2 regions of the Gimesia aquarii genome follow, and region 1 is predicted to be linked to the other one. Evidence: riboswitches for the same ligand, from Rfam matches in the RefSeq annotation. Region 1 holds a riboswitch; the other holds the start of a gene.
The links. Region 1 has a riboswitch for cobalamin ahead of V144x_RS15665 (DUF1559 domain-containing protein). Riboswitches for the same ligand answer to the same signal wherever they lie in the genome.
Positions count from the first base shown of each region.

Region 2: linked by a shared signal. The riboswitch ahead of V144x_RS03990 (DUF1559 domain-containing protein) and the one ahead of V144x_RS15665 (DUF1559 domain-containing protein) in region 1 are both predicted to bind cobalamin.

Region 1 covers NZ_CP037920.1:4,035,833-4,039,387, forward strand. The annotation lists gene V144x_RS15660 (hypothetical protein) at 1-34, shown strand, start outside; gene V144x_RS28915 (H-X9-DG-CTERM domain-containing protein) at 334-630, opposite strand; gene V144x_RS15665 (DUF1559 domain-containing protein) at 576-1,334, opposite strand; cobalamin riboswitch at 1,440-1,628, opposite strand; gene V144x_RS15670 (hypothetical protein) at 1,841-2,191, shown strand; gene V144x_RS28415 (hypothetical protein) at 2,269-2,424, opposite strand; gene V144x_RS15675 (DUF1559 domain-containing protein) at 2,701-3,555, shown strand, end outside.
Region 2 covers NZ_CP037920.1:971,234-974,788, reverse strand. The annotation lists gene V144x_RS04000 (hypothetical protein) at 55-1,146, opposite strand; gene V144x_RS03995 (hypothetical protein) at 1,197-1,610, opposite strand; cobalamin riboswitch at 1,936-2,124, shown strand; gene V144x_RS03990 (DUF1559 domain-containing protein) at 2,230-3,231, shown strand.

The DNA.
Region 1 (3,555 bases):
ACTAACGTGGATACCACCCACTGATTTAGCGTAGAAAGCGTTCAACAAGAAGGTAATCCAATTAGTTAGCGATGTATTTTTTAAAGATACCATTAATAGAATTCAAACTATGCTCAAAAGAGCATTTGAAATACCAAACAAAATTGAGTCAGCTTTTGAAGGCCTGTAATCGCATAACTAGGCGGCTGCACTCGGACAGTTTGTTCCGCGAGTTCAAAGTGGTTTCATTTCTTTATTAACGATATCTATTCAAAATTGCAGAAACAGACTAGGATCACCTCCTTTCAAAGCGTGGACGGTATCTATTGCTGGTTCAATCATTTTTATCACAGCTCAGAATTCGCCAATGACTTCCGCCCCTTTGCGGGATAGCAGAGCGGAGAAAGTCACGATATCGATGTTCTCGGATACAAAACGGACAGAGCCGTCTACCAGCAAGAATTGAGCACCGCCTGTGTGGAAGCTGTGAAACTCTTGTCCGAAATCACAACCGAGCTTTCCAGGTGGATTGGCTGTGCCACCAAAGGTGATGCACGATTGCCATTGCGTATCACCCGGAGACGCGTAGCGACCGTTTACCGGTGCACTCTGGTCAAAAACATTCTTGTGGCCGATCCAGATGGAATGCAGTCCATTAGGCGTTCGCCGACTAAGATCGTGTTCGTGGTTCCATCGGTGACATCTCTCATACGGACACTGGGAGCCCCCAGCAACGGGAACATGCCCCGATAGGCATCTGCCCCCGTACCTCCATAGTTGTTCTGACAGTTGGTTGCTGGGAAGCAGCGAAGTCCTCGTTCTCCCCAGTTTCCTCCGTAGTCAGAGCGTGCGAATCTTTCGGGCGCTGATGTCTGGTCACCGCTAGGCTTGAGCATTTCTGGCGAGGGAACAGATGGGCACAGATAAACCGGCAGAACTGTCTGGCCGATTGGAACGTTGTCGGGGTGAACGTACCATTCATTTTGATTGATCTTCTGGAACAGGTTGGCCTGATCCAGGCCGGGAAGAATGGCCGCTCCCCAACTGAGTGTCAATCCGGTTTGCTTCAGCGCCGGATTGCTGGCATTGGCTGCTGACATAAAGCCCCCGTAGCCTCCCTTGGGAAAGACCCGATGCGTGTCGTGGTAGTTGTGCAGTGCGATTCCGATCTGTTTCAAATTGTTCTTGCACTGCAGGCGGCGTGCTGCTTCACGAGCCTGCTGTACCGCGGGCAACAATAATGCAATCAGTATTGCAATGATGGCAATGACGACTAGCAGTTCGATCAGCGTAAAGCCGGTGGTGAGCGCAGCATGAGCATGACGCCTGAGATGGCGCGGCTTGAGACGAAACATGAAAAAACCTTTCGGCGCAAGGCTTCGGGTCTTCGAGGCTGCCATGGAGACCGACACCGGATCTCAGGAACATAACACCTACTTCCAGATAAGATCGAAGCAGTGCTGGTGCGTTCCTGCCAGGCCGTATTCTGACTCACAAGTCAAACGATCTGACCAGCGCCTTCCCATGAAACGAATTCACAGTGACATCAATGCTGGCGATCTCCTCGCATACAGTGGCGGTCCCGTGCCGGATTCTCACCGGCTTCCTGTTCGATTGGATAATCGAACGCCCGACAGAACATCGCAGCTATGAACTGTATCTCCTGCCAATGGGAAATACAACGATAAAGCCGACTGTGCATCGCGTTTCCCAAACATAACATCACAACGTTCGCCAGGCTACCAAATTACGAAACTCATTAGAATAAGTTTCTTGTATTTGCTGATTCAGAGTGATAGACTTTTTGGCGTAGAGAGTGAGCCCTCATTCGACGGATCAAGTATCGCCGTCAGGTAAATCAATGTTTTCCGGGCTCAATAATACAAAACGGCGTATCGTACGCAGTGTGATCTGCTTGGTTTTGTTATGTGCTTTAGTATTCTCTTTTTTTCCACGTTCCCTGAGCCACCCTGCTGGAATTCAGAAAGACCGGACTGTCCCGTTCCCGTGCCAGAATCGGCCCTGTGGCTGCCAGTCAGCCGGACAGTGCTGGAAGACATGTTGTTGCTTCACCAACCGGGAAAAACTTGTCTGGGCGAGAGCAAATCAGGTAACGCCCCCTGAATGCGTCACGCAGTTGGTACGGGTAGAACCGGTCCAAACGGTTTATGAAACCCGACAGGCTGAAGATTGCTGCGTTAAAAAAACATGAGAGGATTACCGCCAGCAAAGAGTTGCTCCACTCAGAAGAATTCCGCTCATCCTAGCACCTCCAATGCGAAATCATCTTCACAACCAGAGTCCGGTCCTGTGATCGGCCTGTTGATACAAAAGTGCCAAGGGCAAGGGCTCTTTGGGAACAGCATCCCCTGGGCTATTCTTGTCAGGCTCCCGACCAATAATGTCTTTCCCGTTTCCGAATCGAGGATCACTCCAGGCTCGCACAAAACACCTGAATTTTCGTTGGAACCACCAGAGCCTCCTCCTCGGATCAGCTGAGATTTATCTGCCTATTGAAAATAAGATCTATAGTTCTGTGCCCCTCTTGGGCGATAAGTCTGCGCCTCTAGATCCAGGGTTCTACCCACTCTGAATCTACCAGCACAGTCTCATGTGAATAGATCAATTCAACATCCTCCTTCACATTCCAACCCGCTTGTATACGCGAGAGCCTTCCTGCGCCTCGTAACTACAACATTTTACAATAACGAAATCAATCCCATGAAAAAAAACAGTATTCGTACTCAACTGAATTCACTTTCCCAGCAAACCAGTTCGCGGCGTGGATTCACCCTGATTGAACTTCTCGTCGTGATTGCCATCATAGCCATCCTGATTGCCTTACTTTTACCTGCAGTACAACAGGCACGCGAGGCAGCGCGACGTACTCAATGTAAAAATAACCTCAAGCAGTTGGGACTGGCACTACATAACCATCACGATGCGTTTTTGTATTTTCCTTCACAACGTGATCAGGAAGAAGCCCCCGTTGATCCATCAAACCAGTCTTTCTACCGCTGGTCAGCCCTTGCTATGCTGACCCCTTACCTGGATCAGTCCAATATCTACAATCAGCTTGATTTAAAAGCCCCCCTCTACATTTTCAGTGCAGGACCACCACCATCAGTCGTGACGAATCCGGGCCTTTCGGACGTAGTCAAAACCAAAGTGCCTGTTTTTCTTTGCCCTTCTGACACCCATGAAGTCGTCAGCAACGACTGGGGTGCGACAAATTATGTCGCCTGCCAGGGATCAGGACGGGACGGCGGCGCTTACACTGACACAGATGGTGCCTTCTTTATTGACTCACGCACCAAAGCGCGCGATGTAACCGATGGTCTCTCAAATACCGTTTTCTTTTCAGAACACCTGATTGGCAGTGCTGCTCCTGATTCAACACGTGGCGTTGCCAATAATACAACCGACTGGAATCTGGCTTCCGTCTGGAATGCGACGGCCAGTTCAGTAAGCGACTCCTGGTGCCTGGACAACTCTGCCACAGTAACGTTTCAGCGGGGCGAAAAATGGGCCGATGGTTCGGTGAACGATACGGGATACAATCACTTTCGTAATCCC
Region 2 (3,555 bases), 3.1 Mb from region 1:
GGACAAAAAGGGAACAGGATAGAATAATCGATTCCTGACCCTTTAAATTCTTTTTCATTTTTCTCTTGCAAGTTGCTTATTTTTTTTATCAAGTTCTTCTAATAAACGTTGTGATCTTTCTTTGTGATAGAGATGCCAATGAGGCCAGATCTGTGTTAGTTTTTGAGTGGCCTGTTCCGTGTTCTGTTTGGCAAAACCCAGCTCAGGTGGTTGAATACTCAGCCGCTTGTATGTGGAGCAAATCAGATGCTGCGCATTGATTCGGCTTAAATCTGTCAGCAACTTCGGTAACTCGGCTGGAACTTGTAAGTCTTTTTGAGCGGAATGCAATTCTTCTGCATGGCGATTGCTATGCCGTTCATACATCGTCAGGAGAGTGTTTAGATATTCTTCGTTTGTGAGAGTCGAATCGTTTTTTTGATTCTCAAGAATCGAACCTTTGAGGTCTTCCTTAAAAACAAATGATTGCAGATTCTTATCAGTGAATACTAATTTGGCCCACCAGGCAAGCAGCGGTCGAAATAACTCATTTTCTGCTAATTCCTGGTACACTTTGCCCAGATTAGCTCGATGGAACGCCATCACCCATCGCTGTCTCTCTGGGGAATTCTTTGGTTGGAGAATTGTGTTCCAGCCGGAAGGCAATTTACTTATCTCTTGTTTAAGTTGAGATTCTCTCGTTAACAATTCACCATTGAGTTTATTGACAGCTGTTCCAAGGAGTTGATTCTCTTCCAGAATCCTATGCTGCAATTCACGTTCAAGTTTCAGGGTGGATTGCCAATTATCGTAAGCCTGATCGAACTGCTTTCTTTTCTCTGGCGGAAGATCATCAATTGACTTCATGGGTACATAATCTTTGCTGGGAACCTCGACCCGAGAATACTTAATATATTTGACTTTAGGTGGAAGGGTTGGTGCAGAACTTCCCTTAAAACCCGGTGAAGTTCTATTAGAAGTCTCTTTTTTTTCAGGAATGATCTGAGTCGGACGAGGATCGTTCTCCCACGGCTGGCTCCAACTTTTTGAAAGCGGAGCGAGCATGATGGCAATGAATCCGAAAATATAAAAAACCGGCAACCTGATTTGGACCGATCGAGTTTGCGAAGTCAATTTGTTGATGCCTACAATCCATCCTTGATACATGACCTTTTCCTCAGTAGATAAGTAAAAAATATCGTAGAGTTAAAAAAGTGTCAGGAACCTTTGTTTAATCCGGTAGCGGCTGCTCCAGTCTGATTTACTTGTGTATGTTTTTCAATGCGAGGATCTGGTTCCCACGATTTTGTTTTACGGTTGTAAATTTCACCAGTCTGCCCATTGATCACTCTGCCAGTTTTTAGAGGCTGGGATGACTTAAATCCGATGGTGTTATTACAAATGTAATAGTTCTCTCCATCGTGGTACACCTCATCGACGAATATCCTCGGACCATCATTCAAACGCCTGATGACCATTGCGTCCGACGGAGAGATCGTAAAACCAGTCGGAGTTGGTGTATTTTCGATTTCGTTTGAATGTCCCAGGAATTGCGTGGATGTTCCTGCGCAGGCACTAATAATCGTGAGGAAGAAAATAAGACTGAGTCGAAGCAAGCTGGAAATGAACATGTCGTGTGGATTCCTTTCGCGCAACGAGCTTTGTGCCGCCGATGTGCCGTAAAACCTGAGCCTGATGCAAGGTTAATATGATTGGCGTTCATCAATGTAATTGATTGTCTTTGATTAGTGATAAAAACGCAATATCAACAGGCAATCGAAGCAGATAACAGGTTCCAGACATTAAAAGAATCAAGACTGTGCATTAAAAATGATCGGGTAACAGCTATTACCCGATCATTATTTTAAAGGGTGTCTTTTAAAACGGTGAGTTTTCCGCATGGGTGCAAAGTCCGCTTTAAGATTGTATTTCCCATCAGCAGGAGATACACTTCACACCTGCGATGTTCTGTCGGGCGTTCGATTATCCAATCGAACAGGAAGCCGGTGAGAATCCGGCACGGGACCGCCGCTGTATGCGAGGAGATCGCCAGCATTGATGTCACTGTGAATTCGTTTCATGGGAAGGCGCTGGTCAGATCGTTTGACTTGTGAGTCAGAATACGGCCTGGCAGGAACGCACCAGCACTGCTTCGATCTTATCTGGAAGTAGGTGTTATGTTCCTGAGATCCGGTGTCGGTCTCCATGGCAGCCTCGAAGACCCGAAGCCTTGCGCCGAAAGGTTTTTTCATGTTTCGTCTCAAGCCGCGCCATCTCAGGCGTCATGCTCATGCTGCGCTCACCACCGGCTTTACGCTGATCGAACTGCTAGTCGTCATTGCCATCATTGCAATACTGATTGCATTATTGTTGCCCGCGGTACAGCAGGCTCGTGAAGCAGCACGCCGCCTGCAGTGCAAGAACAATTTGAAACAGATCGGAATCGCACTGCACAACTACCACGACACGCATCGGGTCTTTCCCAAGGGAGGCTACGGGGGCTTTATGTCAGCAGCCAATGCCAGCAATCCGGCGCTGAAGCAAACCGGATTGACACTCAGTTGGGGAGCGGCCATTCTTCCCGGCCTGGATCAGGCCAATCTGTTCCAGAAGATCAATCAAAACGAATGGTACGTTCACCCCGACAACGTTCCAATCGGCCAGACGGTTCTGCCGGTTTATCTGTGCCCATCTGTTCCTTCACCAGAGATGCTCAAACCTAACGGTGACCAGACATCAGCGCCCGAAAGGTTCGCACGCACTGACTACGGCGGAAACTGGGGAGAACGGGGACTTCGCTGCTTCCCAGCAACCAACTGTCAGAATAACTATGGAGGTACGGGTGCGGATGCCTATCGGGGCATGTTCCCGTTGCTGGGGGCTCCCAGTGTCCGTATGAGAGATGTCACCGATGGAACCACAAACACGATCTTAGTAGGCGAAGCACCCAATGGGTTACATTCCATCTGGATCGGCCATAAGAATGTTTTTGACCAGAGTGCACCGGTAAACGGTCGCTACGCGTCTCCGGGTGATACGCAATGGCAATCGTGCATCACCTTTGGTGGCACAGCCAATCCACCTGGAAAGCTCGGTTGTGATTTCGGACAAGAGTTTCACAGCTTCCACACAGGCGGTGCTCAATTCTTGCTGGTAGACGGCTCTGTCCGTTTTGTATCCGAGAACATCGATATCGTGACTTTCTCCGCTCTGCTATCCCGCAAAGGGGCGGAAGTCATTGGCGAATTCTGAGCTGTGATAAAAATGATTGAACCAGCAATAGATACCGTCCACGCTTTGAAAGGAGGTGATCCTAGTCTGTTTCTACAATTTTGAAGTGATTGCTTTGCGATCTCATAAGCAGTCACCAATACCATCCGTGGAGATTTAGTTGTCTGTGTCATGCACTATGGTGTATCATGACTCGTTAATTACAGATATAGCAATCAAAGGCAGGTTTTCTACAGAGCATTCCTGACACCTTTTTCTGTCCAGCCACGTTAAGTGTTGTGTAAAATTCGGAGGGTCAGCGAGAGGTATCAACGGCAGTCTTCCGGACAATATTACGACTGAAAG